Regions from separate parts of the Arthrobacter sp. efr-133-TYG-104 genome, predicted to be linked through region 2. Evidence: predicted binding sites of a transcription regulator. Region 2 holds the regulator's gene; the other holds the start of a gene.
What was found. Region 2 encodes Rex, which represses fermentation and respiration genes when NADH is low (regulators of the CRP and FNR family bind a similar motif). Its sites were predicted from a motif close to CTTGTGAANNNNTTCACAAG; they were not measured.
Positions count from the first base shown of each region.

Region 1 (15,565 bases), on a different contig from region 2:
ACACCCGATCAGGTGCGAGATTCGGCTCTCGAGCTCTGGCGGAAGGCCGGAGCACGTGAAGAGCGCTATGCCGCTATCGATCTCACTGGGCTGAAATTGGTTGCCCAAGACCTCGAGATGATGCCGGTGTACGAGGAAATGATCCGGACGGGGGCATGGTGGGACTTGGTAGATGGAGTCTCGCATCGGATTTGTACCCTGCTCATCTCCCATCGCAGCATGGTGACACCCCTGTTACTACGGTGGTCCACGGATGACGACATGTGGATTCGCAGGGCGTCCATCACGGCGCAATTGGGGGCCAAAGGGGCAACAGATCCGAGTCTTTTAGCCGCTGTCATCAAACCCAATCTCGCGGACAAAGAGTTCTTCATCCGGAAAGCCATCGGTTGGGCGCTGCGTGAATACAGCAAGACGGATCCTGAATGGGTCAGGGCATTCGCGGCAGAAAATGCGCCATCAATAAGTCCCTTATCAAAGCGTGAGGCTCTGCGCCTGGTCGCAACCCATCCGAGCTGAGGACCTGAGGACGCGCAGGCCTCGATGCACTCAAATAATTGGGCGTAGTCCTGGCAAGTCGCGCTTGCGGAACAGGCTCTTTGTTTTCGGATCAACGAAGATCAGGTACACGGCAAAGAGCAGCGCAATGATCGCGGCAGCATTGCGCGCCAACGTCAGTGCAAGCCCCAGGTCCTCACTCTGCAGGTACGGGAACACATCCAACTGGTCGGAAATGCCATAAATCATGAAGAAGGCGACCACAAAGTAGACGGCCTTAACCTGCCAGTCGTTGCGAATTCCCGTCACCGCGAACAGAGGCAGGAGCCAGACGACGTACCAAGACTGGATCATGGGCGAGAGCACGACGATTGCGGCGAAAGCCAGGGTAAGGCGTCGGATGAGCCGATCGTAGTCGCCACGGAATACCAGCCAGCCCACCGCCCCCACCATGAGTACCTTGCCGGCGTCGTAAACCCACTGCGCGACGCCCCAACCGTCCACACCAAAGACATTCAGGATGGAGGCGACGATCAAACCGATCAACCCGGTTGGCGCATACCAAATCGCCACACTTCCGGGCGCTGAGAGGCCTTTGATCCAACCGAACCCGTAACCGTTGAACAGGCTCATCGCGTACAGGACTCCGAGGCTCAAAGCTGCGGTGAGGAACCAGAAGAGAACCCGCCGTGGCCACGAGGCGCCCTTGCCTGCCCACAAGAGGCCGATAAAGGGCAGGAAAACCACGGTGATGGGTTTGACCGAGATGGAGAGCGTCACCAACAGGATGCCGCGAATAACGCGCCGCGTGGCGCAGTAATAGAGCCCTGCCAGGGCCAACCCGATCATGAGCGAATCGTTGTGGATGCTGGCTATGAAGTTCGTTAGGAAGAGTGGGTTTGCTGCGGTCAGCCACAAGGCACGGTGCGGATTGACGCCGTGAAGCTCTGCCAACTTGGGGATGTAAACAACGCAGAGTGCCACGCCCACGAGGGCCACCAACCGGAAGAGCATGATGCTTGCCTCGGGCTGTACGTTGGTCACCCACACCACGAACTGTTCTATCCAGAGGAACAACTGACCGTAAGGCACCGGTGCCTCAGTCCACATCTTGTCCGCGCCGAGCTGGAAGTAATTGGGCAGCGCCGAAATGCCGTTCTCGTAAGGATTGATCTTCTCGACCATCAAGCGGCCTTGGCCGATGTATGCGTAAACATCCCTACTGAACAAAGGGACCGTGAACGCCATAGGCAAGCCCCAGGCCACGATCGCTCGCAACGTTGCCTTGCGGGCCTCCAGTCCCCATACCCGTACACGCTGCCCTAAACGGAGCCAGGCGCGAATCAACAGCATGCCGCCTACAGCTACGAGCACGATGGATATGGACACGCCCACGCCTTCGGTGCGCATCCAAATGAAGAGCGGAAGCCGACGCAGTTCGGACACGGGGGCGAGCCAGCCCACTCCGAGCGAACCAATCACCAGGAACATGGAGCCCACGAAACCAGCCATGAGTGGCGACCGGGCGTTGTCCACCTCGCCCAAGGCGGCGTCCGCGGACAGCGCTGGCTTCCCGGCCTTCTGGGCGGGTACAGGCACCGTCATGTGGTGGTCATCCAATCGTTGGCCCGAGCACTTCGGGGCAATACGTGCATCTCCAAGGGCTTCGCGCAGCAGGAAAAAGACACTGCCATGCTCGAAAAGCCTACCATCGGAGCACTTGCAAGGACCTGAACGATAGGCTGTGCGAGTGCCTATTACTAATGAACGCATCGTTTGGATCGATTGCGAAATGACCGGACTGGATATCAAGAACGACGCCTTGATCGAGGTTGCAGCGCTTGTTACCGACTCCGAGCTCAACATCCTCGGCGACGGCGTCGACGTCGTCATCAAGCCCGATGATGCCGCACTCGAACAGATGAACGACTTCGTGCGCGACATGCATACCCGTTCCAAGCTCCTGGACGAACTCCCCCACGGCAAGACCATGGCCGAGGCCGAGGCCGAGGTCTTGGAGTACATCGAGAAGTGGGTTCCGGACCCCCGCAAGGCACCCTTGGGCGGCAACTCGGTAGGAACTGACCGGGTGTTCTTGGCACGGGACATGCCCAACATCATCGAACACCTGCACTATCGCGTCATTGACGTCAGCACCATCAAGGAACTCTCCCGGCGCTGGTTCCCCCGGGCTTACTTCCAGTCCCCGGCCAAGCACGGGGGCCACCGCGCGTTGGGCGACATCAAGGATTCCATCGATGAGCTCCGCTATTACCGCGAAGCAGTCTTCGTGCCCGCCCCAGGACCCGATACAGCCACGGCACAGCGGATTTCCAAGGACATCACGGCCACGGCCGAAACGTTGGCACACGGGAAGACAGTGTGATCTGCAGCAAATTTTGAGGTTTTTTTGCCATAACGGGCAAAAGTGGACTTTGCACCCCAAAACAGCAGGTAAGCTATTTGTCGTTGCCCTGAAGGAAAGCCGGTGAAACGGTTCCGCCCAAATGGCACATGGTGGGCTTAGCTCAGTTGGCAGAGCGCCTGGTTGTGGTCCAGGAGGTCGCGGGTTCAACCCCCGTAGCTCACCCCACCGAGATTGGCTCCAGAGCCGGTTTCCACAAAGGCCGCACCGGTTACCCGGTGCGGCCTTTTGTTTTAACCCGAGGCGGCGGGCCCGTTTCCGGATCACCGCGATCAACGAAGGAAGAACAAACATGACCGTCCTGCCAGTAACAATCTGGGGCGAACCTGTTTTGCACCGCCGCGCCAGCGAAGTGGAGCTTTTCGACGACGAACTGCGGTCACTCATTGCGGACATGATTGAGACGAACGACGCCGCCAACGGTGTTGGCCTGGCTGCGCCCCAAGTGGGCGTGGGCAAGCGCATCTTCATTTTCAAATACGCCAACGACGACGACGCGCCGGATCAAGGCGTCTTGGTGAACCCGACCTTGACCCTGTCAAAGGTTTCCGGTGCCTTACCGGATCCGGACGAAGACGTCGAAGGGTGCTTGTCCTTCCCTGGGGAGTATTACCCGCTCCAACGTGCCGAGTGGGCCCGTGTCGAAGGCTTCGACGGTGACGGGAAACCTGTGGACTTTGAAGCGACCGGGTGGTTCGCGCGGATCCTGCAGCACGAGTTTGATCATTTGGACGGCAAGCTCTACGTCAACAAACTGGTTGATCGATACGCAAGGAAAGCCATGAAGCAGGCAAAGAAGAACGGATGGGGTGTCCCTGGCCTGACCTGGATGCCTGGCGTCGACCCCGATCCGTTCGGTCACTGAGACGGTGGTAGACGCCCCGTTCCGGGAGTTGTTCCAGACCCTGGACATCCGCGACGAGGACGCCGCTGGATGCGCAGAACTCCTGTCATCGCCGCCCGGCGAGCATGTCAAAGAAGCGCTGGCCGCCTTGAACGGACGGCTTGGAACATTTCCGTCAGAAGCTATCCCCACCGGATCCTTCGGTGTGCATGAGTGCTGTGAGACCGACTGGATTGAGGCCCTCCTGCGATTCGCGCCGACAGTGGCCGAGTACCATCGGCGGCTGGGAATCAGCCCGGCAGTCTCGTCCGCGACCCTGGCCGACGTCGGGCTGCAGTTACGCATCAACCGACGCGTCCATGCGAAGTTTGGGCTGGACACTTGGAACTGGCTGACGCTGCACATGGCGGGGAACTTGTTCCGGTTGGGGCGGCTCCAGTTCCACCTGATTCGGGCTGCAGGAGCGAACGACGGCGCGGCAGAACCGCCGTCGTGGGTTCTTGGAGTGCACATCCCAGAAGGCGGCAGCCTCTCCCCCGCATTGGTTGACGCCAGCTTCGCCGAGGCACGATCCTTCTTTGGCCAGCATTTCCCGGACAAAGGTGTGGCCCTGGCCACGTGTGACTCGTGGATGCTCGACCCCTACCTCACGGATCGGCTACCAGCGAGCAACATCGCCTCCTTTGCCCGTCGCTTCACGGTGGAACGATGCACGGATGCCCCCACGGACGCTGTGTACTTCACTTTCCGGCAGCGAGGCCTGGAAAACCTGCACGCCCTCCCCCGCGACACGTCCTTGCAGCGCACGGTTCTGGAAAGGATCGACGACGGCGGGACGTGGCAACTGGGGCACGGTTACCTCCGGCTGTAAATAGTTTGCTGATCGGGGCATGAGCCTAGGACGCGCTTCATCGCGTCCTTTTCTGCTGGGGTAACCCACAGACTGTATGCCGTTTTGACTGAAATCTGCCGGGCGACATAGTGGCACCTGAAGTTCTTGTTGGCAGGCAACCACGTCGCCGCGTCGCCGGCCCCTTTCTTCACGTTGGCCGGACCGTCGGCGGCGAGAAGGTTCAGGGGGTCGTTGGCCAACGTTTGGCGCTGATGTGGTGTGAGTTGCTGGGCGCCGGTTTGCCACGCGTTGGACAATGCCACCACGTGGTCGATTTGCACGGAGGCGCTGGTGTCCTGGCCCCTGCGGAATGAGACACGCAGACCGGTGTAGGGCTCCATGAAGTCGCCTGCGGAAACCTTGCAGGAAGACCCTTCGGCAAAAACCACCGCCGACAAGTCCCGCCGCAGGATGTCGTTGCGCGTGTCGCAACCGTTCCGATCGACATCCAGCCAGGCTTGACCGAACTGCGTGCGGTCGTACCCGGTTTGAGGCGCCTTTCCCTTAACCCTGAGGCGTTCCAGCGCGTCAAGGGCTTTAGCCGGGGCTACAGCGGACGCATCCGGGAGGGGCTTCATCCACGCAGGATTGAAGACCGGGGCATCCACTGGCCCCGACACCGCTGGCTCGGACACAGCAAACTGGCCGGAAAGGAAGAACCAAGTGAGCGCCGCCACGATGGTGGCGGCGCCCAGCAAGATGATGGCCCATGCTTGCCGCGACCTGCGCCGCGCCCGCTGATAGGCAGAATATGTGAGACTCAAAGGACCTTCATCCGATAGAGGTAGAGGGTGTCCTTCGAGCGTAAAGCACTGAGCAGCCAAGCATGCGGCTATCCCCAGTGTGGAGGACCAGTCGGGGCTATTGCTCCCGGGTAACCCGCTGCAGGTCCTCCGTAGCCAAGGCAAGGAGCCCCCGCAATTGCTCGACGCGCTGATCCGTGACGTCGCCCGTGGCGTTGGCTGCTATTGCCTGATCAAGGAGCTTCTGAGCTTGTTTCTGGTTAGCGCGCGCGAGGTCCAGCGCATGTTCCAGGGTGGTTTCATGTTCCATAGTTGACTCCCTTTCCATGATGCTCATTCTGGACAGAATTCCCGACCGTTTCCAGTGAACAGGCCGGGAACTCCACTACAATTTCAGGCAATCAGGCGCCAGCGCCCTCAAGGACTGCGATAGGCGCCACGACGTCCCGCGCGGGGAAGGACGGCGGGTTGACGCCGGCCATTTCTTCCATGACGCGGACTACTTGGCAGGAGTAGCCGAACTCGTTGTCGTACCAGACGTAGAGTATGAGGTTTTTGTCGTTGGAGATGGTTGCGAGCCCGTCCACGATGCCTGCCCGGCGGGAGCCGACGAAGTCCGTGGACACGACGTCCGGGGAGTCGATGTAGTCGATCTGCTTGCGGAGTTCGGAGTGGAGGGACATCTCGCGGAGGTAATCGTTGACCTCATCACGGGTGGTGCCGTTCTCGAGGTTGAGGTTCAGGATGGCCATGGACACATCCGGGGTGGGAACGCGGATGGCGTTACCGGTGAGTTTGCCCTGCAATTGGGGCAGTGCTTTGGCTACGGCCTTGGCGGCCCCGGTCTCGGTGATGACCATGTTCAACGCCGCCGAACGGCCCCGGCGGTCGCCCTTGTGGAAGTTATCGATCAGGTTCTGGTCGTTCGTGAACGAGTGGACCGTTTCGACGTGGCCGTGAACGATGCCGAACTTATCGTTGATGGCCTTCAGCACCGGGGTGATCGCGTTGGTGGTGCACGAGGCGGCGGTGACGATCGTGTCGTCGTCGTTGATGTCGCGGTGGTTGATGCCGTGGACGATGTTCTTCAGCTCGCCCTTGCCCGGAGCGGTGAGCAGGACACGGGCCACGCCCTTGCTCTGCAGGTGCTGGGAAAGGCCCTCGGCGTCACGCCAGCGGCCGGTGTTGTCCACCACCAGGGCATCTTTGATCCCGTAGGCGGTGTAATCCACGGTGGCGGGGTTGTCCGAGTAGATGACCTGGATCTGCACACCGTTGGCGGTGATGGTGTTGGCGTCCTCATCCACCCGGATGGTGCCCTCGAAGGAACCATGCACGGAGTCCCGGCGCAGCAGGCTCGCACGCTTGACCAGATCATTCTCGGCGCCTTTACGGACCACGATCGCCCGGAGCCGCAGACCGTGCCCACCGCCGGCCTTCTCGATCAGGATACGGGCCAACAACCGCCCGATACGCCCGAAACCATACAGCACGACGTCGGTGCTGGTACGGTCATCAGCGCCGCGCTTCCCAACAATCTCCGCAAGCTCACCACGAAGATACTCATCGAGTGAGGCGCCGTTGCCTTCTACCCGGTACTTCTCCGTCAAACGTGCAATGTCAATGGCCGCCGCGCCGAGGTCCAGCTCAGCCAAGGCATTCAGCAACGGTGCGGTTTCCTCAAGGAGGAGCTCGGTGTTGCTCATCCGGCGGGCAAAGCGGTGCGCCTTCAGGATGTTCATGGTGGATTTATTGATCAGGCTGCGGCCGTGGATGCTGGTCACCACGTTGTTTTCCCTGTACAACCGGCCGATCACTGGAATCATCGCCTCGGCGAGAGCCTCCCGGCCCATCCACTTATCAAGACAAGAATCTGACGTCTGGCTCACAGAACTACCTTCCTTGGGTCAACTACATACGTCCTCGTATGCAGATGGCGGCCGCCCGGAGTAATCCTGCGGCACTGGCACTGGCAGGGCTTCGGTCCGCCCACAGCACCTTGAACGAGAACAAAGAAAAATCCGCCGGCTGCGAACGCAGTCCCGGCGGCAGAACTTCCACGTTCAGGAACCATTCTACGGGGAGGACGCTGCCAGCTATCTGCCAGCAAGCGTGAAATCACTCACACGGGCCCGATGCGGGCGGGAAGAGGGGCCATTGCGCGGGCCATAACGCGGTGTCATAAGTGGATGGGTTGACCGATACGCCGGGTTCTGTCATCCCGATCCGTTGCCGGAACGGGAGTGGCGGCCATCCATCTACGAACGCCGTTGCCGACGCCCTCCAGCAGCCTACCCGGACACTCGGGCGGGCAGCCCTCAAACGTGTCCTGTCTGGCCTTGCTCCGGGTGGGGTTTACCTAGCCTCCCCGGTCACCCAGGGAGCTGGTGGTCTCTTACACCACCGTTTCACCCTTACCTGCCGTTCACGGTGCGGGCACCGATGAGGCAGGCGGTCTGTTCTCTGTGGCACTGGCCTGCGGGTTACCCCGAGTGGGCGTTACCCACCACCCTGCCCTGTGGAGCCCGGACGTTCCTCGAGCCACTTCCGTGGCGCGCGGCCGCCTGGTCAACCCATCCGCGCTCCAGTCTACCGGCGTCTTGCCCGGCCGAATTCTCAGCGAGGGCCACCGGTAAATCCGGCTAGTATCGTCTGGTGCTGATTCTGCTGCCGCCATCTGAAGGCAAGACCCCCGCGGTGAAGGGCTCCGCCGTCGACTGGGAGTCCCTCAACTTCCCGGAACTGAATCCTTGCCGCGCAAAAGTGCTGGAATCCCTCGGGACGGTCAGCGCGCACCAGGATGCCCTGGCGTTGCTGGGTGTGGGCGCTTCGCTGCGGGACGACGTCGAACGTAATACCCGCCTGCATGCCGAGCCGGCAGCTCCTGCGCATCAGGTGTATTCGGGGGTGCTGTACGACGCCCTCGGTTTCAAGAGCATGACCCCGACGCAGCGCCGCAAAGCGGTCGACTCAGTCCTGGTGATTTCGGCCCTTTGGGGCGCGATCGGCTTTGGTGACCACGTGCCCGCCTACCGGCTTTCCATGGGAACCGCACTGCCCGACGTCGGCCGCCTCGCCTCGTTCTGGAAGCCGCACCTCAACGCCGCCCTCGCCAGGCGCGCGGAAGGCGAATTGGTGGTGGATTGCCGTTCCAGCACGTATGCCGCTGCCTGGGCTCCGCCGCCAGCGCAGACGGTCAACGTCAACGTGTTCACTGAGGCACGTGGCAAGCGAACGGTGGTCAGCCACTTCGCCAAGCACACCCGCGGCGAGCTTGCCCGCCACCTCTTGACCAGGCGCGGCAAGGCACCGGCCACGCCGGATCAGTTGGCCAAGGCAGCGCGGGAAATTTGGACCGCGGAACTTGAGATCGGAACGGCGCGTAAACCACACGCGCTGAACATCATTCTCTCCAGCTAATTCCCGGCAGGATGGTTCAGTTCCATTCCGTCGAACGTACAAGGATGCATCCGGAATCCGGGCAAAAAACGATCTCATCCTCCGCGGCTGCCCTGACCTCGGCCAGATCACCGGGGCTCAGCATCATGCCCGACCCCTCGGACTTGCCGTGGAAGAGGCGCGCCGCACCTACTCCCCGCTTGGCGATTGTCTTCTCGTAAACAGCGACCATTGCCTGGTCAAGGGATTCGGAGAAAGCGGCTCGTTGCCCGCGCACCACCGCTTCTTCGGCCGCGATCTCGGCGATCGCCTCATCGAGCTCAGCCCGAATGCTGCCAAACGAACCCTGGATGTCATCGACGATCGCCTGCTGCGCAGCTTGGCGCTCCCGCAATGCGTCCAACCGCTCGAGTATCTCCAGCTCCACATCCTCGAGATCCGAGCGCCGCTTGTTCAGTGACGCGATGTCACTCTGCAGCGCGACGAGGTCTTTGGAGAGTCCGGTGCCGCTGTTCAACCGCGCTTCGTCGCGTTCAATGCGCGTGGCTACCTGCTCGACGTCGGCCTCGGCGCGGCGGAGTTCGGCCTCGGCGTCGTGCACTGCAACCTTTGCCGCTCCCAGCTCGCCGTTTGCGACCCTGAGCGCATCCGTGAGATCCGTGATCCGCGGATCCGTCTCCAGCACCTTCCGCTTGCCGGCCAGCGATTTCAGCTTGGCATCCAGTCCCTGCAGTTCAAGCAATTTCAATTGTTCCGCCGGTGCTGCCTTCGCCACGCTTACCTCCGTTTGTCCCCACCGGTCCTGCCAACCAAGCCCGGCCGGACGCCCGGCGCTGCCGGGGTTGTCCGTATCCTTCTAGACTCTAGTCCCCGGCGGGAGTGAGTATGAAGTCCCAAGGATCGCTGTTGGTGGTACTGACACGGATTTCGACGTCGTACCCCTGGTCCGCGAGTACGTTACCGAGTGCCTCCGCAGCGGGGGGAAGCCACAACCACTCACTCGCGAAGTGCGACACGTCGATCAGGTAGGGCCGTCCATTGGGCGTGCCCTCACGGGCTTCGGAAGCCGGGTGGTGCCGCATGTCTGCCGTGACGTACACGTCGGCGTGGTTCGCCCGGACGGCACCGAACAGGCTGTCGCCTGCACCACCGCAGACCGCGACCCGCTTGACCAACCCGTCCTTGTCACCGGCCACCCGCACCCCGCCTGCAACCGCGGGAAGCATTTCAAAAACGCGGGCCGCAAAATCACCCAGTGTCATGATGTCCGAGAGGTCACCGACCCGGCCGATGCCTTCTTCGGGTAATCCGTTGGCGGCGACTGTAAGGGGCGAGACGTTTTCCAACCCTAGGGCGTCAGCCAAGACGTCCGAGACGCCACCGACTGCCGAATCTCCGTTGGTGTGGACGGTCAGCAGCGCGGCCCCGGCCTCAATAAGCCGATGGACGGCCACTCCCTTCGCGGACGTCGCAGCCACTGAATTGACGCCTTTGAGGAGTAAAGGGTGATGCGTAATGAGCAGTTGGGCCCCCCACTCGATGGCCTCATCGATGACGGCCAGCGTGGGATCGACGGCAAACATGATCTTCTCCACCGGAACGGCAGGATGACCGACCACCAGGCCTACCTCGTCCCAGTCCTCGGCCAAGGACTCCGGCCAGAGCTCCTCCACAGCCAGTAACACTTGTCCGAGCGTTGGGTCCCCGATGGCTTCCCCGGCATCGTCACCGGAATCCGCATCAGTTATGGGGGTATTTACGGCTTCCATAGTCCTATTGTTACCTACTCACCCGTACTCAGCCGGATCGGCAGGCTTTACTTTCCGCGGTATCTGCCGGGCACCGTTATTGTCCCGTAAGGTGTTGCGGGAATCATCAGCCCCTCCCATCCATTGAAGAGAACATGAAAACTTTCGTACTTGGCGGCGGCTGCTTCTGGTGCCTCGATGCTGTTTACCAGAAGACCCGCGGCGTCAGCTCAGTAGTCTCCGGCTATACCGGCGGCCACGTCCGCAATCCCGACTACTACGAGGTGTGTTCCGGAACGACCGGCCATGCCGAAGTCGTTGCCGTAACTTTCGACGAGTCCGTGGTTCCGGAAGAAATCATCCTGGACATGTTCTTCGCGCTGCACGACCCCACCACGCTGAACCGCCAGGGCTACGACGTTGGAACCCAATACCGGTCATCCATGTTCTATTCCACGACGGAGGAAAAGATCCTGTTCGAGGAAGCGATAGAGCGGGCCCAGGCGTTATGGTCGGATCCGATCGTCACGGAAGTCGCGCGCCTGCCGGAATTCTTCGAAGCCGAGGAAGTGCACCAGAACTATTACGGAAAGTATCCGTACCAGGGCTACTGCCAAGTGATCATCAACCCGAAGTTGGCCAAGGCCCGGAAATATTACTCCGCGTGGCTTACGGCTTAGCAGGGTTTCGTTCGGGCTGGCTAGGCTGACCTCAGCATTCCCTCTTGAGAGATAGGCATAATTTTCATGGCACGGATCTACGACGACGTCACTCAACTGGTCGGCCGCACTCCGCTGGTCCGTTTGAACCGGCTTACTGAGGGGCTCGATGCCACCGTGGCAGTCAAGCTCGAGTTCTACAACCCGGCCAACAGCGTCAAGGACCGCATCGGCGTTGCCATCATTGACGCCGCGGAGAGGTCCGGTGCTTTGAAGCCCGGCGGAACCATTGTGGAGGGCACCTCCGGCAACACCGGCATCGCGTTGGCCTTGGTGGGCGCTGCCCGCGGCTACAAGGTCATCCTGACCATGCCCGAGACCATGTCCACCGAACGCCGGGTGATGCTCCGGGCTTACGGTGCGGAAATCGTCCTGACCCCCGGCTCCGAAGGAATGCGCGGCGCTGTGGAAAAGGCGCAGGAGATCGTGGCCACCACGGAGAACTCCATTTGGGCGCAGCAGTTCGCCAATGAAGCCAACCCGCAGGTCCACCGCGATACCACCGCTGAGGAAATCTGGGCCGATACCGACGGGGAAGTAGACATCTTCGTCTCAGGCGTTGGCACGGGCGGTACCATCACCGGCGTCGGCCAAGTCCTCAAGGAGCGCAAGCCCGGCGTCCAGATCGTTGCCGTTGAGCCCAAGGACTCCGCTATCCTCAACGGTGGCGCCCCGGGCCCGCACAAGATCCAGGGCCTCGGTGCCAACTTTGTGCCCGAAATCCTGGACACCAACGTGTACGACGAAGTTCTGGACGCCACGCTCGAAGATTCGGTCCGTGTGGCCCGTGAACTCGGCGCGCGTGAAGGCATCCTCGGCGGCATCTCCTCCGGCGCCATTGTGTGGGGCGCCCTGGAACTCGCCAAGCGACCTGAGAACGCGGGCAAGCTGATTGTCGCCGTCGTCTGCGACTTCGGAGAGCGCTACATCTCGACCGTGCTGTTTGACGATATCCGCGGCTAACACTTCGCCCGCACATCTTCATTTCCTGTAGAAAGGTCTTTGTGAGCTTCTTCGCAAGGCTTAAGGAAGACCTCGACGCCGCCCGGTCTCACGACCCGGCGGCGCGAGGCTCTTTCGAGAACTTTTTTGCCTACTCCGGGCTTCACGCCATCTGGGCTCACCGCCTGACCCACCGGCTGTGGCAGAACCCTGCCCTGCGCTTCCCGGCCCGGCTGATCTCTCAGTTGGCGCGGTTCATGACCGGCATCGAGATCCATCCCGGTGCAACCATTGGACGGCGCTTCTTCATTGACCATGGCATGGGAGTGGTGATCGGCGAGACCGCCGAAATTGGTGAGGACGTCATGATTTATCACGGCGTAACACTGGGCGGACGTTCATTGGCCAAGGTCAAACGCCACCCGACCATCGGGGATCGCGTGACCATTGGCGCCGGCGCCAAGGTCCTCGGACCCATCACCATCGGCGCTGACAGCGCCGTCGGTGCCAACGCCGTCGTCGTCAAAGACGCACCGCCGGAGTCAATCATCACCGGTATTCCCGCCACCTGGCGCCATCGCGATGCGCGTTCGGAAACCAAACCAGCGGTTGATCCAGCGGAGTACTACATCGAATATCGGATTTAGCTGCGCTTGTATTTCTTTGTTCCCTTAAACGCACAAAGCGCCCCGGTTCACTGAACCGGGGCGCTTTCTGCGTCAGGCTGGCTAGTGGGTGTCCACAGCCGAGACCTCAGACTTGTCTTCGCCCCACAGGGTGTGGAACGTGCCCTCGGTGTCCACGCGGCCGTAGGTGTGTGCACCGAAGAGGTCGCGCTGGCCCTGGATCAGGGCAGCGGCAACGCGCTTGCGGCGCAGGCCGTCGTAGTAAGCCAACGATGAGGAAAATACCGGAACCGGAATACCGAGCTGGACCGCCGTAGCAACAACCCGACGCCAGGCCGGAAGGGCCTCTGCAATGGCCTTGGTGAAGGCCGGGGCGAAGAGCAGGTTGGCGGGCTTCTCCTCGGCTGCGTAGGCGTTGGTAATGTCCTTGAGCAGCTCTGCACGGATGATGCAGCCTGCACGCCAGAGCGATGCGATCTGGTCCAGCTTGAGGTCCCAGCCGTACTCCTTGGCAGCGGAGGTCAGCATGTCCAGGCCCTGTGCGTAGGAGACGAGCTTGGAGGCATAGAGAGCCTGGCGTACATCCTCCACGAACGTCTCGGGGATTTCCACGGAAGCTTCTTCTCCGGCCAGCAATTCCTGGCCGAGCCTGCGCTGCTCGGCCTGCGAGGACAGCGCACGGGCAAATACGGACTCGGCGATGCCGGACACCGGCGAGCCGAGCTCCAAGGCCGAGATAACGGTCCAGCGTCCAGTGCCCTTCTGGCCAGCGGCGTCGACGACGACATCAACGAACGGCTTACCGGTCTTGGCATCAACGTGGCCCAGGACCTCAGCGGAGATTTCGATCAAGAACGAGGACAGATCACCCTTGTTCCACTCGGTGAAGATCTTTGACTGTTCGGCAGGCTCAATGCCTGCACCCGAACGGAGGAGGTCGAAGGCTTCACCGATGACCTGCATGTCGGCATATTCGATGCCGTTGTGCACCATCTTGACGAAGTGGCCCGCACCGTCCGTGCCGATCCACGCGCAGCAGGGTTCGCCGTCGACCTTGGCCGAAATCTTTTCCAGCAGCGGGCCGAGAGCGTCGTACGACTCCTTGGAACCACCGGGCATGATCGACGGGCCATTCAGCGCACCTTCTTCGCCGCCGGAGACGCCAACGCCCACGAAGTGCAGGTCCTTCTTGGCCAAGGCTGCTTCACGGCGGCGAGTGTCCTCGTAGTGCGAGTTGCCGGCGTCGATGATGATGTCCCCGGCTTCGAGCAAAGGTTCAAGCTGCTCGATGACGTTGTCAACAGGGGCGCCCGCCTTGACCATGATGAGGACGCGGCGGGGCTTTTCGAGCGAGTCGACCAGTTCCTGCAGCGTTTCCGTGCGGATGAAGTCTCCGTCTGTCCCGTGCTTTTCCAGCAGTGCGTCGGTCTTTTCCACGGAGCGGTTGTGAAGAGCCACGGTGAAGCCGTTGCGGGCGAGGTTGCGGGCAAGATTGGCACCCATTACCGCAAGGCCGGTGACACCGATGTGTGCTGACATCAAAACTCCAATTCGTTCGTGTGCATACAGTCCTGCGGGCACGCAGGAAGCGAATTCGTAACCAGGGGCTGTAATAAACCATACGTAATTACATTCGGGTGAGGAAGCGGCGCCCACGTTCTGGAAGGCTCCGCGTCATAAACAGTCTATGACGCTGCCCTGCCGCCACTATGCTTGCCTCTATGTCCACCAGCCTCCACCACCGCGCCATTGAGCATTTGGGAACCCGGATTGTCGATGGCACCCTTCCGACCGGCCACGTCATGTTGGCAGAACACCTCGAAGAAGAACTGAATGTTTCCCGTTCGGTAGTCCGGGAAGCAGTACGGGTGCTTCAGTCCTTGGGATTGGTGGAGACGATCAAGCGGGTAGGCATCCGGGTTTTGCCGGCGCATCGCTGGAACCCTTTCGATCCAATGGTCATCCGGTGGCGCTTGGCCGGCGATGGCCGTGGAGCCCAGCTGCGCTCGCTCGCGGAGCTGCGTTCCGCCGTCGAACCCACAGCCGCCGAGTTGGCCGCCAGCAACGCCCCAGCCAGCCTCCGACAGGAACTGGTAGCCATATCGGAAGCCATGAAAGAAGCAGGAGACGCCGGTGACGTTCCCCGGTTCCTGGACCTCGACATCCGTTTCCACGCTCTTGTGCTCTCAGGCTCAGGCAACGAGATGTTCGCGAACCTGATAGGTCAGGTCACCGAAACGCTGACCGGGCGGACGGTCCACGGACTCATGCCCGAACATCCCCAGAAACAGGCGCTGCAGTGGCACATGGACGTTGCCCACGCAATCGACGCCGGTGATGGTGCGCTGGCGCGGGACGCCGCGGACAAGATTATGCGCCAAACCATCGCCGAGTTGGAGCCGAGCTGGAGCGATCAGCCGCGGGTCTTTGTGCCCGTAGTTGTGAAAGGGAGCATTACCCCATCGGGCTTCCCAAGGAACGCGCCAATTCCTTGAGTTCCTTGACCATCTGCGCGCCCTGCTCTTGGGAATAGGTAGCCTTCAGTGCCGTTACGGACAACCCGAGGCTTGGTCCATGGGCGCCGCGGGTCGGGACTGGAACAGCCAAGCAAACTACCCCCAACGTGGATTCTTCGTCTTCGAAAGCGAAACCTTGCTTTCGGATCACGGCTACTTGCGCCTTCAGCTCCTCGGCCGTGCGAAGGGAGTTTGTGGTCATGACGGGAAGCT
Region 1 is NZ_JARVTA010000038.1:1,240-16,804, forward strand. It holds gene QRN04_RS17975 (DNA alkylation repair protein) at 1-519, shown strand, start outside; gene mptB (polyprenol phosphomannose-dependent alpha 1,6 mannosyltransferase MptB) at 550-2,103, opposite strand; gene orn (oligoribonuclease) at 2,249-2,884, shown strand; tRNA gene QRN04_RS17990 (tRNA-His) at 3,016-3,091, shown strand; gene def (peptide deformylase) at 3,216-3,788, shown strand; gene QRN04_RS18000 (acyltransferase domain-containing protein) at 3,793-4,638, shown strand; gene QRN04_RS18005 (HNH endonuclease family protein) at 4,623-5,423, opposite strand; gene QRN04_RS18010 (hypothetical protein) at 5,521-5,730, opposite strand; gene QRN04_RS18015 (glyceraldehyde-3-phosphate dehydrogenase) at 5,804-7,291, opposite strand; RNA gene rnpB (RNase P RNA component class A) at 7,589-7,978, opposite strand; gene QRN04_RS18025 (YaaA family protein) at 8,058-8,822, shown strand; gene QRN04_RS18030 (zinc ribbon domain-containing protein) at 8,839-9,576, opposite strand; gene QRN04_RS18035 (Nif3-like dinuclear metal center hexameric protein) at 9,665-10,570, opposite strand; gene msrA (peptide-methionine (S)-S-oxide reductase MsrA) at 10,705-11,229, shown strand; gene cysK (cysteine synthase A) at 11,296-12,231, shown strand; gene epsC (serine O-acetyltransferase EpsC) at 12,273-12,857, shown strand; gene gnd (NADP-dependent phosphogluconate dehydrogenase) at 12,939-14,375, opposite strand; gene QRN04_RS18060 (FadR/GntR family transcriptional regulator) at 14,558-15,331, shown strand; gene QRN04_RS18065 (IclR family transcriptional regulator) at 15,291-15,565, opposite strand, start outside.
Region 1: a site for Rex is predicted at 7,512-7,531, ahead of QRN04_RS18015 (glyceraldehyde-3-phosphate dehydrogenase). Genes of this name have one in related genera too.

Region 2 (15,565 bases):
CAGGGGGGTACGGTGGAATCAGAACCACGCTGGGGGCAGGGTCGTTTTGCTGATCCCGGCGGCCGAACCAGCAGTCGAACGAGCAAAGGAATGCCATGAGCAACCCGCCCCTCCCGCCCACCAACCCGGGCGACACCAACCACCCCCAGCCACCGGGCGCCCCACAGTACGGTCAGGCGTCCCCGCCCCCTGCCCCGCAGTACGGTCAGGTCTCCCCTCCGCCCGCGCCACAGTACGGGCAGGCTTCCCCGCCGCCCGCCGCGCCGCAATACGGCCAAGCTTCCCCGCCGCCAGCGCCACAGTACGGCCAGGCCTCCCCGCCCCCAGCGCCGCAATACGGCCAGGTCTCCCAGCCCACGGCACCGATGTACAACCAACCGATGAGCTGGCCCAGTGAAGCAGCAGCATCCGCAACGGGCGTGCCCCAGCTGGTCAACGTCTCCTTCTGGATGCTCCTTGGTTGCGCTCTCCTGACGCTGATTTCGCTACCGCTCACCATCGTCATGCTCAATTCCAGCGCTGGCCAATCGATGGTGGAACAGGCAATCCAAGCTCAGGGCACGCAGGATCCCGCGGTTACAGTGAGCAACCTCATCAACTTGGCGATTACGTTCCTGGTCATCATTTCCATCATCATGATCGGCCTCTACACTTTGGTTGCCTTCAAGATTCGGCGCGGTAAGAATTGGGCACGCATCCTGGGCACGGTCCTCGCCGCGCTTTCACTGCTGGGGCTTGCGCAGTTGGGCTTGACCACCATCACGATCCTCTTGGGTATCGCCGCCATCGTCTTGCTGTACCTGCCGTCGTCGGCACCGTACTTCCGCAAGGCGAAGCCGTTCAGTGGTGCGTTCCAGAACCCGTACGGCAACTAGGAAGCATCCCAGCAACAAACGATCCAGCAACGAACTACCGCGGGCGGAGACCCGGCTCTGGCTCAACGGCCTGGCCCGGCGTCTGCGCCCGCTGTGCGTGGTAGGCCAGAATCTGCAGCTCCGTGGCCATGTCCACCTTGCGCAGGTTGACGTGCGGCGGTACCTGGAGGAGCACAGGGGCGAAGCTGAGGATGCTCCTGATTCCCGCGGCTATCACCCGGTCGCACACTTCCTGGGCAACCGTGGCCGGAAGTGCAAGCACCACCATGTTTGTGTGGGTCCGTTCCAGGACACGTTCGAGCTCGGCGGAATCACTGACACGGAGCCAGCCCACCTCGTTACCTATGACCATGGGATCGGCGTCGAAGATCGCCACGACGTCGAAACCCCTGGACTCAAAACCGCCATACCTGGCAAGGGCTTTTCCGAGGTTACCGGCCCCGACGATCGCGACCTTCCAGTCGTGTGTCAGTCCGAGTGCAGCCGCAACGTGACGGCTTAAGTACTGGACCTCGTACCCCACTCCGCGGGTTCCGTACGAACCTGCGTAGGAAAGGTCCTTGCGGAGGGTGGAGGAGCTGACGCCTGATGCCTCGGCCAGTGCTTCCGAGGACACCCGTTCCACACCCTCAGCCAGCAGGGAATTGAGCGCACGCAAGTAGAGGGTCATCCGGGCCACAGCCGCGGGCGGGATCTGCCTCCTGGCAGGATCGTTGCCTTCGGTTGCTGCTCCCGGGGACGGTTCCAGAGCAGTCACGGTACTCTCCATTGCATCGCTTCGTTGTTCCACTCTATGGCTCCGCGGTGAAACTGAACAAAAGCTGCTGCTCCCGGCATCGGAGGGTCAGCGTGCCATGGCCTTCTTGATGGTCCGGGCCAACCTTTGTTCGTCGATCTTCCAAAAATCACGCTGGATGCCGTCGACCAACACCACGGGAATCTCCTCCGCGTACTGCTCCTGCAACCCGGCGTCGTCGTCGATCCTTCGCTCCGCCCACGGGACGCCCAGCGCCGCGGTGACACGCTCGACGGCGGTACGCGCCTCGGCGCATAGGTGGCAGTCAGCTTTGGTGAGGAGAACGACGTCGGGAATGACCATGCCTCAACGGTATCCCCACCACCCTCTCCCACGCCCATCTCATGCCCACCGCTCGCGCTCCAGTGCGGCGAAGCACGGGGACCCGGCAATTGACTAGACTCAAGGCATGCCCGAGGAGAAGAACGCCGCTGTGGTCGCAGACGCGCAACTGCAGAAGCACACAGGGGAAGCGGCCTTCTTCGACGTGGACAACACCCTCATGAAGGGCGCGAGCCTTTTCCACGTGGCGCGCAAGATGTACGAGCGCAAAGCCTTCACGCTCAGTCAGGCAGCCGGTTTCGCGTGGAAACAATTCAAGTTCGTCATGCGCGGCGAGACGTTGCAAGATGTCCATGCCGTGCGCGATTCGGCGCTGACTCTCGCGGCCGGGATCTCGGTGGAAGACATCAAGGCCCTGGGCGAAGAAGTGTACGACGAAATGATCGAATCGCGGATCTGGCCCGGAACCAAGGCTCTCGCCGAACAGCACCTCCGAGTAGGCCGGAAGGTGTGGCTTGTGACAGCCACTCCGGTTGAGGTTGCTACTGTCATCTCCACGAGGCTCGGACTCACGGGCGCACTCGGTACCGTGGGCGAAGTCAGCGACGGGATGTACACCGGTAAGCTGGTGGGCGACATCCTGCATGGTCCGGCGAAGGCCGTGGCAGTACAACTCGTGGCGGAGCGCGAAGGACTGGACCTCGATCATTGCTGGGCCTACAGCGATTCCGCCAATGACATCCCCTTGTTGACCATGGTGGGGCACCCAGTAGTTATCAACCCCGATGGAAAGCTTCGCCGGCACGCCCGCGACAACAACTGGCCTGTCTATGACTACCGCGCGGGGCGCCGTGCCGCGACCCTGGGGCTTAAGGCAGCTACCGTCGGCGGGGCGATCTACGGCCTATGGCGGGGCTTCTCAAGGTTCCGCGGCCCGCGGCCTTAGCCCTCGCCGGCATGGGCGGGTAGACGCAAAAATGCCCGCCGCCTCGAAAGGCAACGGGCATTCACGCTTGATGAAGTATCCCTACTTCTTGTTGCGACGCTGGTGGCGTGTCTTGCGAAGCAGCTTGCGGTGCTTCTTCTTGGCCATACGCTTGCGGCGCTTCTTAATAACTGAACCCACGAAAGTTCCTTACAAACTAGAAGGTCCTGTCTGTTGGAACGCATCCGCGGAAGCAGACAGTACAACTGACAGATTCTTACATTGACGTAAAACGTTCCTTAACAGGGTACCGCTTTCACGGGGCACTCTGTGACCACCGTCCGCGCAGCAAAGCCCGGACGGAACATGCGGTCTCAGGCAGTCTCGGATTGCCCGTCAACAACAGCACCCTTGAGGTACTGTGCAACTGCTTCCTCCGGGACACGGAAGGAGCGGCCGAACCTGACGGCGGGCATTTCCCCTGAGTGCACCAATCGATACACGGTCATTTTGGAAACGCGAAGAACGTCGGCCACTTCAGCCACCGTCATGAAACGCGCATTCGAGAAGTTAGTCTCCGCGGACATTTCCCATATTCCTTTGCTCTCAGCCAGTAGGACACCCCAGATAGACGGTGTGCCGATGCTGAGCCATCAAACAACCCTGTGATAGATACTCTAGAGGCTGCTGGGGCCAATGTGAAAGCATTTCCGACAAGTGGGACACGACTCCGGGAGCAGGACGTTCCCGGAACGGGGGATCGCTGCGTGGAAGGCCGAGCGCACGGCACTTTGCGCAGCAAACCCACGAAACGGGCCGCGCGGACCGGGCCCCAGAGTCCTACTCCGCGGTAGCCTGCCGACGCTTCCGGGCCGAGGCTGCGAGCTGCTCCAACACCGATGCCGTGACGTCCCATTCCATGCAGGCATCCGTGACACTCTGCCCGTACGTCAGCTCCTGTTCCCCGGCCAACTGCTTGGCGGTATCCAAGTTCTGGGCTCCGCCCACGAGGAAGCTCTCCAGCATGACGCCGGCAATCGGCGAGGTCTCCGCTGCCTCCAGCTGGGCGCCGATTTCCAAGGCAACTTCGGCCTGCCGGTGGTGGCTCTTGCCGCTGTTGGCATGGCTGGCGTCCACGATCAGTCGCGGGTTCAGTCCCTTGGCCGCCAGCTTGGACGACGCCGCGGCGACGTGCTCCTGCGAGTAGTTTGGGCCCTTGCGTCCGCCGCGCAGGATCACATGGGTGTCCGGGTTGCCGGAGGTCGCCACCAGGGCTGCCCGGCCGCCGTCGTCGATTCCCAGGAAGGCTTGCTCAGCAGCAGATGCACCGCATGCGTCAATGGCCACTTGGAGGTCTCCGTCGGTACCGTTCTTGAAACCGATGGGCATGGAAAGGCCGGAGGCAAGCTGGCGGTGGATCTGGCTTTCGGTGGTGCGCGCGCCGATTGCGCCCCACGAAACGAGATCCGCCATGTATTGCGGGCTGATGGGCTCGAGGAACTCGGTGGCCGTGGGCAAGCCCAGTGCCGTGACCTGCTTCAGGAAGCCGCGAGCGGCACGCAAGCCCGCGGCAATGTCGTGGCTGCCGTCCAGGTGGGGATCATTGATCAGGCCCTTCCAGCCGACGGTGGTGCGGGGCTTCTCGAAGTAAGTCCGCATGACGATGAGCAGGTCGGCCTTGTGCTTCTCCGCTTGGCTGACCAACCGTCGGGCGTATTCGAGGCCCGCCTTGGGGTCATGGATGGAGCACGGGCCCACGATCACCAGGAGGCGATCGTCCACGCCGTCCATGATGGCACGGACCTGGTCGCGGCCACGGTCGACGACGGCAGCTGAGTGGCCGTCCAGCGGCAGCTCAGCGATGAGGTCCTGGGGTGCCGGAAGCGGTTCGAAACGGGCCACCCGCAGATTGGAGGTGGCGGGCTGCTTTGCCTCTGTGGGTTCGGCGGCATGGAGCGATTCAGGGGATTCGGCGGCGATGCTGGTCATGTCTGGGTCCTGTCCGGTGCGGAGCGGGTCCCGTCTCAGAACCCGCCGGATATGGCAAAGGGCAGAGAATGATCTCTGCCCTGTTGGCTCTGAAGGAAAGTTGGATGCGTGTCAGTTAGACGCGGGCCCCTCCAGAGCCAACGAAAAATACGCATACCAACGGTTAGTCATAGCCACACCATAACTGCGCTTCTTCACACCGGGCAAATCGTGTCCGTCATGATGACAAGAGTTTGCGCAGGAACTGAAGTTGCTTGATCCAGTGGTGCTCCTGGCCGCCCTCGTGGTTGTTGAAGCGATACACCTCAATGTCCTTGTCCGGCGCACTGACCTTTGCGGAAGGGCCGGTGCCGTAGCTGTTGTAGCTGGCAAAGACCGTTGAGGGCGGGCAAATATCGTCCATTTGCGCGGCGGAGAACAGCGCGGGAACGGTGGCCGCCCGGCCCAGATGCACGCCGTCGAAGTAGTTAAGAACCGCCAGCATAGGCTCGTATTTGTCGCGGTGCCTGCCGAGGAATCCTGCGATTTCCAGGTACGGACCACGCGGGGCGATGTCGATTGCTCGCGGGAAATCCTGCAGGAACGGGACGTCGGGCAGTGCGGCGATGACGCCGTCGAGCCTTCCGGCCGTCAGCCCAGCGGTCGCGACGGTGATCCCGCCACCTTGGCTCACCCCGGTCAGCACTACTTTGGAGGGGTCGACGGCGGCGTGGCTCTGTGCCGCTTCCACCGCACGGAAGGCATCCACGTAGACCCTGCGGAAGTAGTACTCCTCCTGGTGCCCCGAACCCCGGGTCATGAGCCCGGCGAAGTTGACCTCGCCCGCCGAAGGGTGCGGATCGGGCGTATCGCCTGACACACCGCCGTACCCCTGACCGCGGGTGTCCATGATGAAATGCGCGTAGCCGGCCTGGGCCCATCGGGTATTCTGGTTGGCCAAGCCCCGCCCGCCGGAGTATCCGATGAATTCGACCACCACAGGAAGTTTCTGGCCCGGCTCGCAATTCGCGGGAATGTGAAGCCAGCCCTTGATGCGGTCGCCGCCGAAGCCGGAGAATGTGACGTCAAAAGTGTTGATGACCGTGAGGTAGTTATCCACCGGTTCGAAAACGGCGTCGAGCGGGAAAGCCCGGGCCTCGGAGATGGTGCGGTCCCAGAAGGCGTCCAAGTCGGCCGGCGGTACTGCCGCGGAAGTGTAATCACGGAGTTGCTCGAGCGGGAGGTCGAAAAGAGGCATGAGGGCATCCTACGTCCTCCGCACGGCCTCGCAAGCGAGCCCTGCAACCGGCCGCTGGACAGTTTCGAGTGAACCAAGAAATCGTTTACCGAGGCACTATAAGCTTTCTGTCAACGCCTCGGCGTGCGAGCGGGCCCGATTCCGGGCCGCGAGGCTCATGGCAGGCTGCTCCGGCAGGGTGCGGCGATAGATGGGGAGGGCGGCATGGCACGTAACAACGCCAACAAACGCATTGGCATTGCCGATGTTGCCCTTAAGGCCGGCGTCTCGCACGCCACTGTCTCCCGCGTCATGAACGGCAATGCCGCGGTGGATGCAGGCATCGCTGAGCGGGTCCGGGTGGCAGCCGCAGAACTGAAGTATCAGCCCAATCCAGTGGGCCGGAGCCTGGCCTTGGGCAAAACGGACACCATCGGGATCGTGGTCCCGGACCTTGCCAATCCGACCTTCCAGGCCATCCTCCGCGGCCTCAGCATTGCCGCCGGGGCAGACGGATACCGGGTCCTCATCGCCGATTCCTCGGAGGTTACCAGCGAGGAGGCAATCTTGGCTGGCGAGGCCCGGCGTCGATGCGACGGCGTGGTGCTGTGCGCGCCCAGGATGGGCGACGCCCAGTTGGAGGAACTTGCGCCGAGCCTGCACCCGTTGGTGCTCATCAACCGCACGACGGTGGACAACACCCCCAGCCTGAACGTCGACTACGAACAGGGCATCCAGGACTTGGCCCACCACCTTGTAGCGCTTGGGCATAAGCGACTGGCATTCCTCGCGGGACCGGAACACAGCGCGTCCAACAGGCAGCGCCTTGCCGGCTTGGAAGTTTTCCGTGAGCAACACCCCGCGATCGAACTCCAGCTGCTTCCCGGAGGCTCAAACTTCGATTCAGGACACGATTCAACCGGCCTCGTGATTGCCTGCGGTGCCACCGGAATCCTTGCATTCAACGATCTTGTGGCCATGGGGTTGCTGAGTGGCTTGCATGAGCGTGGACTCCGCGTTCCGGATGACATCTCCGTGGCGGGCTTCGACGATATTCCGTTCGCCCGGTACACCACTCCCCCGCTCACCACCGCCGCCGTACCGATCAACGAAATCGGTAGCCTGGCGTGGCGCAGGATGCGGGAACAGATCCAGCAGCCCGGTGAAGCACCCGCACCGGTCCGGGACGAGTTCCGGCCACGAATGGAGATCCGGAAAAGCACCGCGGCGCCTTCATTGAGCCCACGAGGGGGCACGCCTGATCAGCCCAGCGCCTGATCAGTGGCCCGCGTAGACCAGGGCAACTCCAGCCTCGGAATAGAAGACGGCGTTTCCCGCCGCTTGTGCCAGGGCGACATGGAAGCGTGAGTCCAAGGTGAGGAACGTGCCGACGTCCGGGCCCGCATCCATCTCATCCAAGAGCTTGGCGGCCTCCTCAAGCGCAGGCGTGCCGGCTTTGGCGCGACCGGCTGCCCACGACTCGAGGAGCACGCGGGTTTCCACCATGTCCCCTACCGGCAGGTGACGGGTGGCCACGTGCAAGCGCAGGGTGGAACCCAAAGCAGTTCCCGGCTCGGCAATCACTACCGTTCCCGCATCTTTCCCGGATCCAACGCCGGCCCGGACCACCCCCATGACCTCCAGGATCCGGTCGGCCTCACGGACCGAGGTCCGGGAAACCTGCAGTTGCTCAGCCATGGCCCGCTCGCCGGGTAAACGGCCACCCAAGGTGAGCTCGCCGTCGGAAATCTGCTTTTCGATCCATTGCAGGACCAGCTCGTGCGTGCGCATATCCGAATAGTACTTGATGTGGTCAGACCACATGCCCTAGAGTGTGGCTAGACCACGCGAACCCTAGGGAGACCCGCATGACCGACACGATCGATCCCAAGATCACCGCCGCGCCAGCCGATGCCGGGAGCGACCAAAACGTAACCCGCGCACCCCAGCCGCCAGCCGCCGTCGTGCGGCCGCCGGCACTGAAGCGACGCATACCGAGCGTCGCGGACCTGGCGCCGCTGATGCAGTTCAAGAAGCCGGAGTTCAGCAAGACCGCCCGGCTGAAGAGGGCCAGCACCATTTGGGAACTGCGGGACATGGCCAAGCGTCGCACCCCGCAGGCTCCTTTTGATTACACCGACGGTGCTGCCGAGGAAGAAATCACCCTTCGTCGCGCACGTCAGGCCTTCCAGGACATCGAATTCCGCCCTGGCATCCTGCGGGACGTTTCAAGAATCGATCTCCGCACGGACATTTTGGGCCAGGAATCACGCCTCCCCTTCGGGATCGCACCAACCGGCTTTACCCGCATGATGCAGTCCGAGGGCGAATACGCGGGCTCACAAGCAGCCGAAGCCACCGGGATTCCTTACACCCTGTCCACCATGGGCACCGCCTCGATCGAGGATGTGGCAGCCGCTGCCCCGAACGGCCGGAACTGGTTCCAGCTGTACTTGTGGACGGACCGCGAGCGCTCCCTTGGGCTGATCGAAAGGGCCGCGAAGGCCGGTAACGACACCCTGATGGTCACCGTGGACACCGCTGTTGCAGGTGCGCGCCTGCGGGACGTCCGGAACGGCATGACCATACCGCCGGCGCTGACACTGAAAACGGTGGTGGACGCGTCCTACCGCCCGGCGTGGTGGTTCAACTTCCTCACCCACGAACCCCTGACGTTTGCCTCACTATCGCGCTACACCGGGACTGTGGCCGAGCTCATCAATTCCATGTTTGATCCGACACTGACCTACCAGGACTTGGACTGGCTGCGTGAAACATGGAAGGGCAAGCTCGTGGTCAAAGGCATCCAAACCGTGGAGGACGCCCGGCAAGTGGTGGACCACGGCGCCGATGGCATCGTGTTGTCCAACCATGGGGGCCGCCAACTGGACCGCGCACCCATCCCGTTCCACTTGCTTCCCGAGGTCACAACGGGGCTGGCGTCGGACAACAGCAAGGCTGCCGTCATGTTGGACACGGGCATCATGAGCGGTGCGGACATCGTGGCTGCACTGGCCTTGGGTGCTGACTTTGCCCTGATTGGCCGGGCGTACCTTTACGGTTTGATGGCGGGCGGCCGCCCGGGTGTGGACCGTGCCATCCAGATCCTCGAGAAGGACATGACCAGGACCATGGCGTTGCTGGGCGTCAGCAAGGTCTCGGACCTGAATCCGGACCACGTGCGGCTGCTGCAGCGCTAACCCCCACCCAACTAGGGGACAGCACCTGTCGCTATGAGGGCTCAGTACGGCCTGATCTGTCCCCTAGTTGGGTAGCAACCTCAGATGAGGCCTTGGGCGAGCATGGCGTCCGCTACCTTGACGAAGCCGCCGATGTTGGCGCCCACCACGTAGTTTCCAGGCGCACCGTACTCGTCGGCGGTTGCTGCGCAGCGATCGTGGATGCCTACCATGATCTCCGTGAGCCGCTGTTCGGTGTGCTCGAAAGACCATGAATCGCGGCTGGCATTCTGCTGCATCTCCAGCGCGGATGTGGCAACACCACCTGCGTTGGCGGCCTTGCCTGGGCCGAACAGGATGCCTGCCTCGTGGAACACGGACACGGCTTCCCTTGTGGAAGGCATGTTGGCGCCCTCGGCGACCGCGATGAGTCCGTTGCTGACCAACTTGGCGGCAGCATCGCCGTCGAGCTCGTTCTGCGTGGCGCACGGCAGCGCCACCGTGCCGTTGACGTCCCACACGGAACCACCGGTTACGTGGGTGGCACCACCGCGGCGGGCGGCGTACTCGGTCAGGCGCCCGCGCTCCACTTCCTTGATGTGGCGCAGAAGCTCGACGTCGATCCCCGCCTCGTCCACGACGTATCCGGCGGAGTCGGAACAGGCAACCACGGTGGCCCCCAAGGACTGTGCCTTGGCGATAGCATGGATGGCGACATTGCCTGAGCCCGAAACCACCACCCGCTGCCCGTCAAAGGACTGTCCCCGGGTCTTGAGCATCTCTTGGGCAAAGATGACAGTGCCGTAGCCGGTGGCCTCGGGACGAACGAGCGACCCGCCCCATGAGATGCCCTTGCCCGTGAGGACCCCGGATTCGTAGCGGTTGGTGATGCGCTTGTACTGGCCAAAAAGGTACCCGATTTCACGGCCTCCCACCCCGATGTCCCCCGCCGGCACGTCGGTGTACTCGCCAATATGCCTGTACAGCTCAGTCATGAAGGACTGGCAGAAACGCATGATCTCGGCGTCGGAACGCCCCCGGGGGTCGAAGTCCGAGCCGCCCTTTCCGCCACCGATGGGCATGCCCGTCAATGCGTTCTTGAAGATCTGCTCAAACCCGAGGAACTTCACGATCCCCAGATAGACGGAGGGATGGAAACGCAGGCCGCCTTTGTAAGGGCCCAGCGCCGAGTTGAACTCCACACGGAACCCACGGTTGACATGGACCCGGCCCGCGTCGTCGGTCCACGGGACGCGGAAAATGATCTGCCGCTCAGGTTCGCACAGGCGCTCAAGGACTGCGCCCTCGAGGAATTCGGGGTGCCTGTCATGGACCGGGCCCAGGCTTTCAAAGACCTCGATGACGGCCTGGTGGAATTCCTTTTCACCCGGGTTCCGCGCAAGCACGGTGTCCCGGATACCTTCGAGCCTTGAATCCATGGGGGGTTCCTATCCTCAGTGCGCCCAGCTGTAGGGGACGTGTTCAGTCCCGCCCATGGTTGCACTTGCTTCCCCGGCATCTCCATCCGGGGGGAATGTGACCCAACCCGGCTGTTAGCGCTTCCGGCCGAACTTTGGCAGGTTGGGCAGATTCGGAAGGTTGGCCAGCAAATCAGCGGCCTTGGTGGCGGCCCGGCCCACGGTGCGTCCGATGTGTTGGGGCATGGTGTCATCCGGGGCGCCCTCAAGAATCCCTGATGATTCGGTGGCATGCGCCATCACGGCCTGGCCGACGGCGTCCACCCGCGTAGCAGGCGTGTCAGCCCCCGATTCGGTCGTCCCGGATTCGGTCACCGCGCCGGCGGGGGCGGTGACGGCAGCAGGCCCGTTGACGGCGGCTGCTGGCTCCCCACCAGAAGGCGCGACGACGGCGGGCTTAACCTGCCCGACGTCGAACGTTTCCAGCCACGAGGCGATGCCCGCGAGCGGCTTGGTGTTCAGGGTGTAGAAGCGCTTCTGGCCCTGTGCGCGCATGGTGACGAGGTCTGCCTCGCGGAGCACCTTCAAGTGCTTGGAAATAGTGGGCTGGCTCGCCGCCAGCTCCGCCACGAGTTCACCTACAGCCTTATCCCCAGAGCGGAGGGAGACCAGGATGTCGCGTCTGGTTGCCTCAGCTATGACGGCAAATACGTCGTCAGTCACCATGCCTCCCACCCTAGCGACATATACGCCTGTTGGCATCCTGTTTCATGCCGCCCGAGTGCAGGACACGTCAGTCGAACCAGGGATCCAAGCCATACAGCGGGAATATCTGCTTACGCGTAGCGATGACGGCGCGGTCCACCTCGTCTGCGGGATCGTAGCCGACCTCCCAAGAACGCCACCAGATGTCCACGTCGTCGCCCATCAACGCGGGGGTGGGCTCGCCGTAGGTTTCCTTCACATAGCTCCGCCACGCCTCCGGCACGGGCTTCGAGACCGGTACGGGTCGCTGCGTGACCATACCGATCAGATGGCTCCAAGCGCGCGGCACAACGCCGGTGACCTCGTAGCCGCCTCCCCCGGTGGCAATCCAGCGGTTCTCGCAGTAGCGGGCGGCAAGGCCGGCGACGGCGGCAGCGGCCTCGCGCTGGCAGTCGACGCTGAGGTTGAGGTGCGTCAGGGGATCAAGGCGGTGGGAATCGCATCCGTGCTGGCTGACGATGACCTCGGGTGCGAAGGCGGCCACAAGCTGCGGCACTACCGCGTGGAAAGCACGCAACCAGGCCGCATCGCCGGTGAAAGCAGGAAGCGCCACGTTGACGGCGGTCCCGACCGCGTTTGGTCCCCCCGTTTCGTTGGCGAAACCCGTTCCGGGGAATAGCGTGAGGCCGGATTCGTGGAGCGACACGGTCATGACCCTGGGATCGTCCCAGAAGATGCCCTGCGTCCCATCGCCGTGGTGGGCGTCGACGTCGATGCAGACCACGCGCTGCACACCGCCGTCGAGCAGCCGCTGGATGGCAATGGCCACGTCGTTGTACACGCAAAAGCCGCTGGCCTTCCCACGCGCCGCATGATGCATTCCGCCACTGAAGTTCACCGCCCGAACCGACCTGCCGGAAAGGACGGACTCGGCAGCCAGCAGTGAACCGCCGGCAAGCCGTGCGCTGGCCTCGTGCATTCCTGCGAACGCGGGATCGTCTTCGGTCCCCAACCCGCGAGCGTCGTCGGGGCTGGAAGGATCCGCACCGACGCGACGCACAGCTTGGATGTACTCCCGGCTGTGAACAGTCAAAAGCTCGACGTCGGTTGCCACGGCCGGCGCCTCAACTGCCACATGGCTGTGGTCAAAAAGTCCGAGCGCCAGGGCCAACCGTGCAGTTAGCTCCAGCCGCCGGGGCGCCATGGGGTGACCCGGGCCGAAGTCGTAAGCCGTCATCGCGGGGTCCCACACCACCGTCGTTGGGAGTGCGGACCGCGTAATGCTGGAAGCTGATATCCCAACTCTGGAGTTCACCCTGAACAGGCTACCGGAGGCTGAAAGGCCACATCGCCCGGTCAGGCCCGCGAATAGTGGTTTACTACTCAGGAAAGCTTGTTCAACCGAGGAAGAGCGCCATGTCCCAAAGCCAGTCGAGGTCCCAGAGCCCGGCCAACTGGCAGCCCACGCACCAGGACCGTCAGGGCCTCTGGATTTTCACCCGCGTCCGCGACTTCATCGACAACGTTGCAAACAGCTCACCGGCCCGTTTGGCCCTGGTCATTTTCGCATCCGTCATCGTGCTGTTCACCGGGTTGTTGTCGCTGCCCGCCGCCTCTGCTTCAGGGGAATCCACTCCCCTGCACCAAGCCTTGTTCACGGCGGTGTCCAGTGTTTGCGTGACCGGCCTGACCGTAGTTTCAACAGCTACGTACTGGTCCTTCTTCGGGCAATTGGTCATCCTGCTCGGCATCTTCGTGGGCGGCCTGGGTACCCTCACCTTGGCTTCGCTCTTGGCGCTGATGGTGAGCAAACGGCTGGGCGTTCGCGGCAAACTCATCGCCCAGGAAGCGATGAACCACGCCGGCAGGCTTGGCGAAGTGGGTACCCTGCTCCGGATCGTGATCGTCACCTCGGTGGTCATCGAAGGCGCCCTGGCTTTGTCCCTGATTCCCCGTTTCCTGGTGTTGGGCGAGCCCTTCTGGGAGGCGGTGTGGCACGGAATCTTCTATGCCATCTCTTCCTTCAACAACGCCGGATTCACCCCACACTCGGACGGCGTAGTCCCCTACGAGACCGATCTCTGGATACTGGTCCCCCTGATGCTTGGCGTCTTCCTTGGAAGCCTGGGTTTCCCCGTGGTGATGGTGCTCCAACAAAACGGGCTCAACTGGAAGAAATGGAACCTCCACACCAAGCTCACCATCCAGGTATCCCTCATTTTGCTGGTGGCCGGTGCCCTGCTGTGGGGCCTCATGGAGTGGGATAACGTACGCACCATCGCCAATATGAACTTCGGCGACAAGGTGATTCACTCCATCTTTGCCTCTGTCATGACACGCTCCGGCGGTTTCAGCCTGGTGGACCAGAACCAGATGGAGCCCACCACCAAACTCCTCAGCGATGCGCTCATGTTTGCCGGCGGCGGTTCAGCTTCGACTGCCGGCGGCATCAAGGTAACCACCATCGCCGTCATGTTCCTAGCGATCATCGCCGAAGCCCGCGGCGATGCCGACGTGAAGGTGTACGGCCGCACCATCCCCCAAGGCACCATGCGGGTGGCCATCTCCGTGATCGTCGCCGGGGCCACCTTCGTTTCCGTGGCCGCATTCCTGCTGCTCTCCATTAGCGGAGCGTCCCTGGATCGGGTACTTTTTGAAACCATCTCCGCCTTCGCCACTGTGGGCCTGAGCACCAACCTCAGTGGTGAGTTGCCGCCGTCGGGCGTCTACGTCCTGGCCATACTCATGTTCGCCGGCCGCGTGGGCACCGTAACCCTCGCTGCCGGTTTGGCCCTGCGCCAGCGCAGCCAGTTGTACCACTACCCGGAAGAGAGGCCAATCATTGGCTAAGACCACGGGGGCGGCCAACCGCCCCGCCCACAACGCCCCGGTGCTGGTCATCGGCCTTGGCCGCTTCGGGTCCGCCACAGCCGAGCAACTGGTCAAGCAGGGACGCGAAGTCCTCGCCATCGAGCGGGATCGCACCTTGGTCCAGAAATGGGCACCCGTCCTCACCCACGTAGTTGAGGCCGATGCCACCAATATCGATGCGCTGCGCCAACTCGGTGCACAGGAGTTCAGCTCCGCGGTGGTGGGCGTCGGGACATCGATCGAATCCTCCGTGCTGATCACGGTGAACCTGGTTGACCTGGGCATTGAACACCTTTGGGTTAAGGCCATCACGCCCTCGCACGGCAAGATCCTCACCCGAATCGGTGCCAACCACGTGATCTACCCGGAAGCCGATGCCGGGGTCCGCGCGGCACACCTGGTCTCCGGCCGGATGCTTGACTTCATCGAGTTCGACGACGACTTTGCGATCGTCAAGATGTACCCGCCCAAGGAAACCGTGGGCTTTACCCTCGACGAGTCCAAGGTCCGGTCAAAGTACGGCGTGACCATTGTGGGGGTGAAGTCCCCCGGCGAGGACTTCACGTACGCCCGTCCCGAAACCAAGGTGTCCAGCCACGACATGCTGATCGTCTCCGGCCATGTGGATTTGTTGGAACGGTTCGCGGCACGCCCTTAGGCGGCTCCCCACGGCTGGGCCGAACCTTAGCTGAGCTGCTTCGTGATCTCCGCTGCCCGCGCGGCTGCCGCCCGGGCGCCGTCGGCAATGATCTTGGGAATCCCGGCGTCGTCAAACACGGCGATGGCGCGCTCGGTGGTGCCGTTGGGGCTTGTCACTCCCACACGGAGGGCAGTGGGGTCCGCGCCCGGTTCTGCGAGCATGAAACCTGCTCCGGCCACGGTCTCCCGCGCCAACATCACGGACAGCTCAGGATCGAGCCCCAGCTCGGTTCCCGCTGCCGCCATCGCCTCGGCCAGGTAGAAGGCATAGGCAGGCCCTGAGCCGCTGATCGCGGACAACGCATCCACCTGGTCCTCGGGAACCTGCACTACCGTGCCGACACCGGCCAGAGCGGTCTTCACCATGTCCAGCTGTTCAGGTGTGCAGTGAGTTCCGGGAGAGACAGAAATGACGCCGCGGCCCAACCGTGCCGGCGTATTGGGCATGGTCCTGATGACGGGCTGCCCCTCGGGCAACGCGGCTTCGAGCTGGGCGATGGAAACAGCGGCCGCGACACTGACCACAATGGTGTCCTCAGCCAGCGCCGGGCTGATCTCGCGGGCAAGGTCCGCAATCCCCACGGGCTTGACGCCGAGGATGACCATCCCC
Region 2 is NZ_JARVTA010000008.1:155,850-171,414, forward strand. It holds gene QRN04_RS08305 (hypothetical protein) at 96-875, shown strand; gene QRN04_RS08310 (redox-sensing transcriptional repressor Rex) at 910-1,644, opposite strand; gene QRN04_RS08315 (glutaredoxin family protein) at 1,720-1,974, opposite strand; gene QRN04_RS08320 (HAD family hydrolase) at 2,081-2,899, shown strand; gene QRN04_RS08325 (30S ribosomal protein bS22) at 2,981-3,079, opposite strand; gene QRN04_RS08330 (helix-turn-helix domain-containing protein) at 3,253-3,465, opposite strand; gene QRN04_RS08335 (3-deoxy-7-phosphoheptulonate synthase) at 3,719-4,867, opposite strand; gene QRN04_RS08340 (acetylxylan esterase) at 5,085-6,104, opposite strand; gene QRN04_RS08345 (LacI family DNA-binding transcriptional regulator) at 6,309-7,361, shown strand; partial or broken gene QRN04_RS08350 (FadR/GntR family transcriptional regulator) at 7,407-7,874, opposite strand; gene QRN04_RS08355 (alpha-hydroxy acid oxidase) at 7,952-9,283, shown strand; gene gdhA (NADP-specific glutamate dehydrogenase) at 9,364-10,701, opposite strand; gene QRN04_RS08365 (metalloregulator ArsR/SmtB family transcription factor) at 10,816-11,406, opposite strand; gene QRN04_RS08370 (acetoin utilization protein AcuC) at 11,474-12,700, opposite strand; gene QRN04_RS08375 (TrkH family potassium uptake protein) at 12,802-14,235, shown strand; gene QRN04_RS08380 (potassium channel family protein) at 14,276-14,914, shown strand; gene proC (pyrroline-5-carboxylate reductase) at 14,941-15,565, opposite strand, start outside.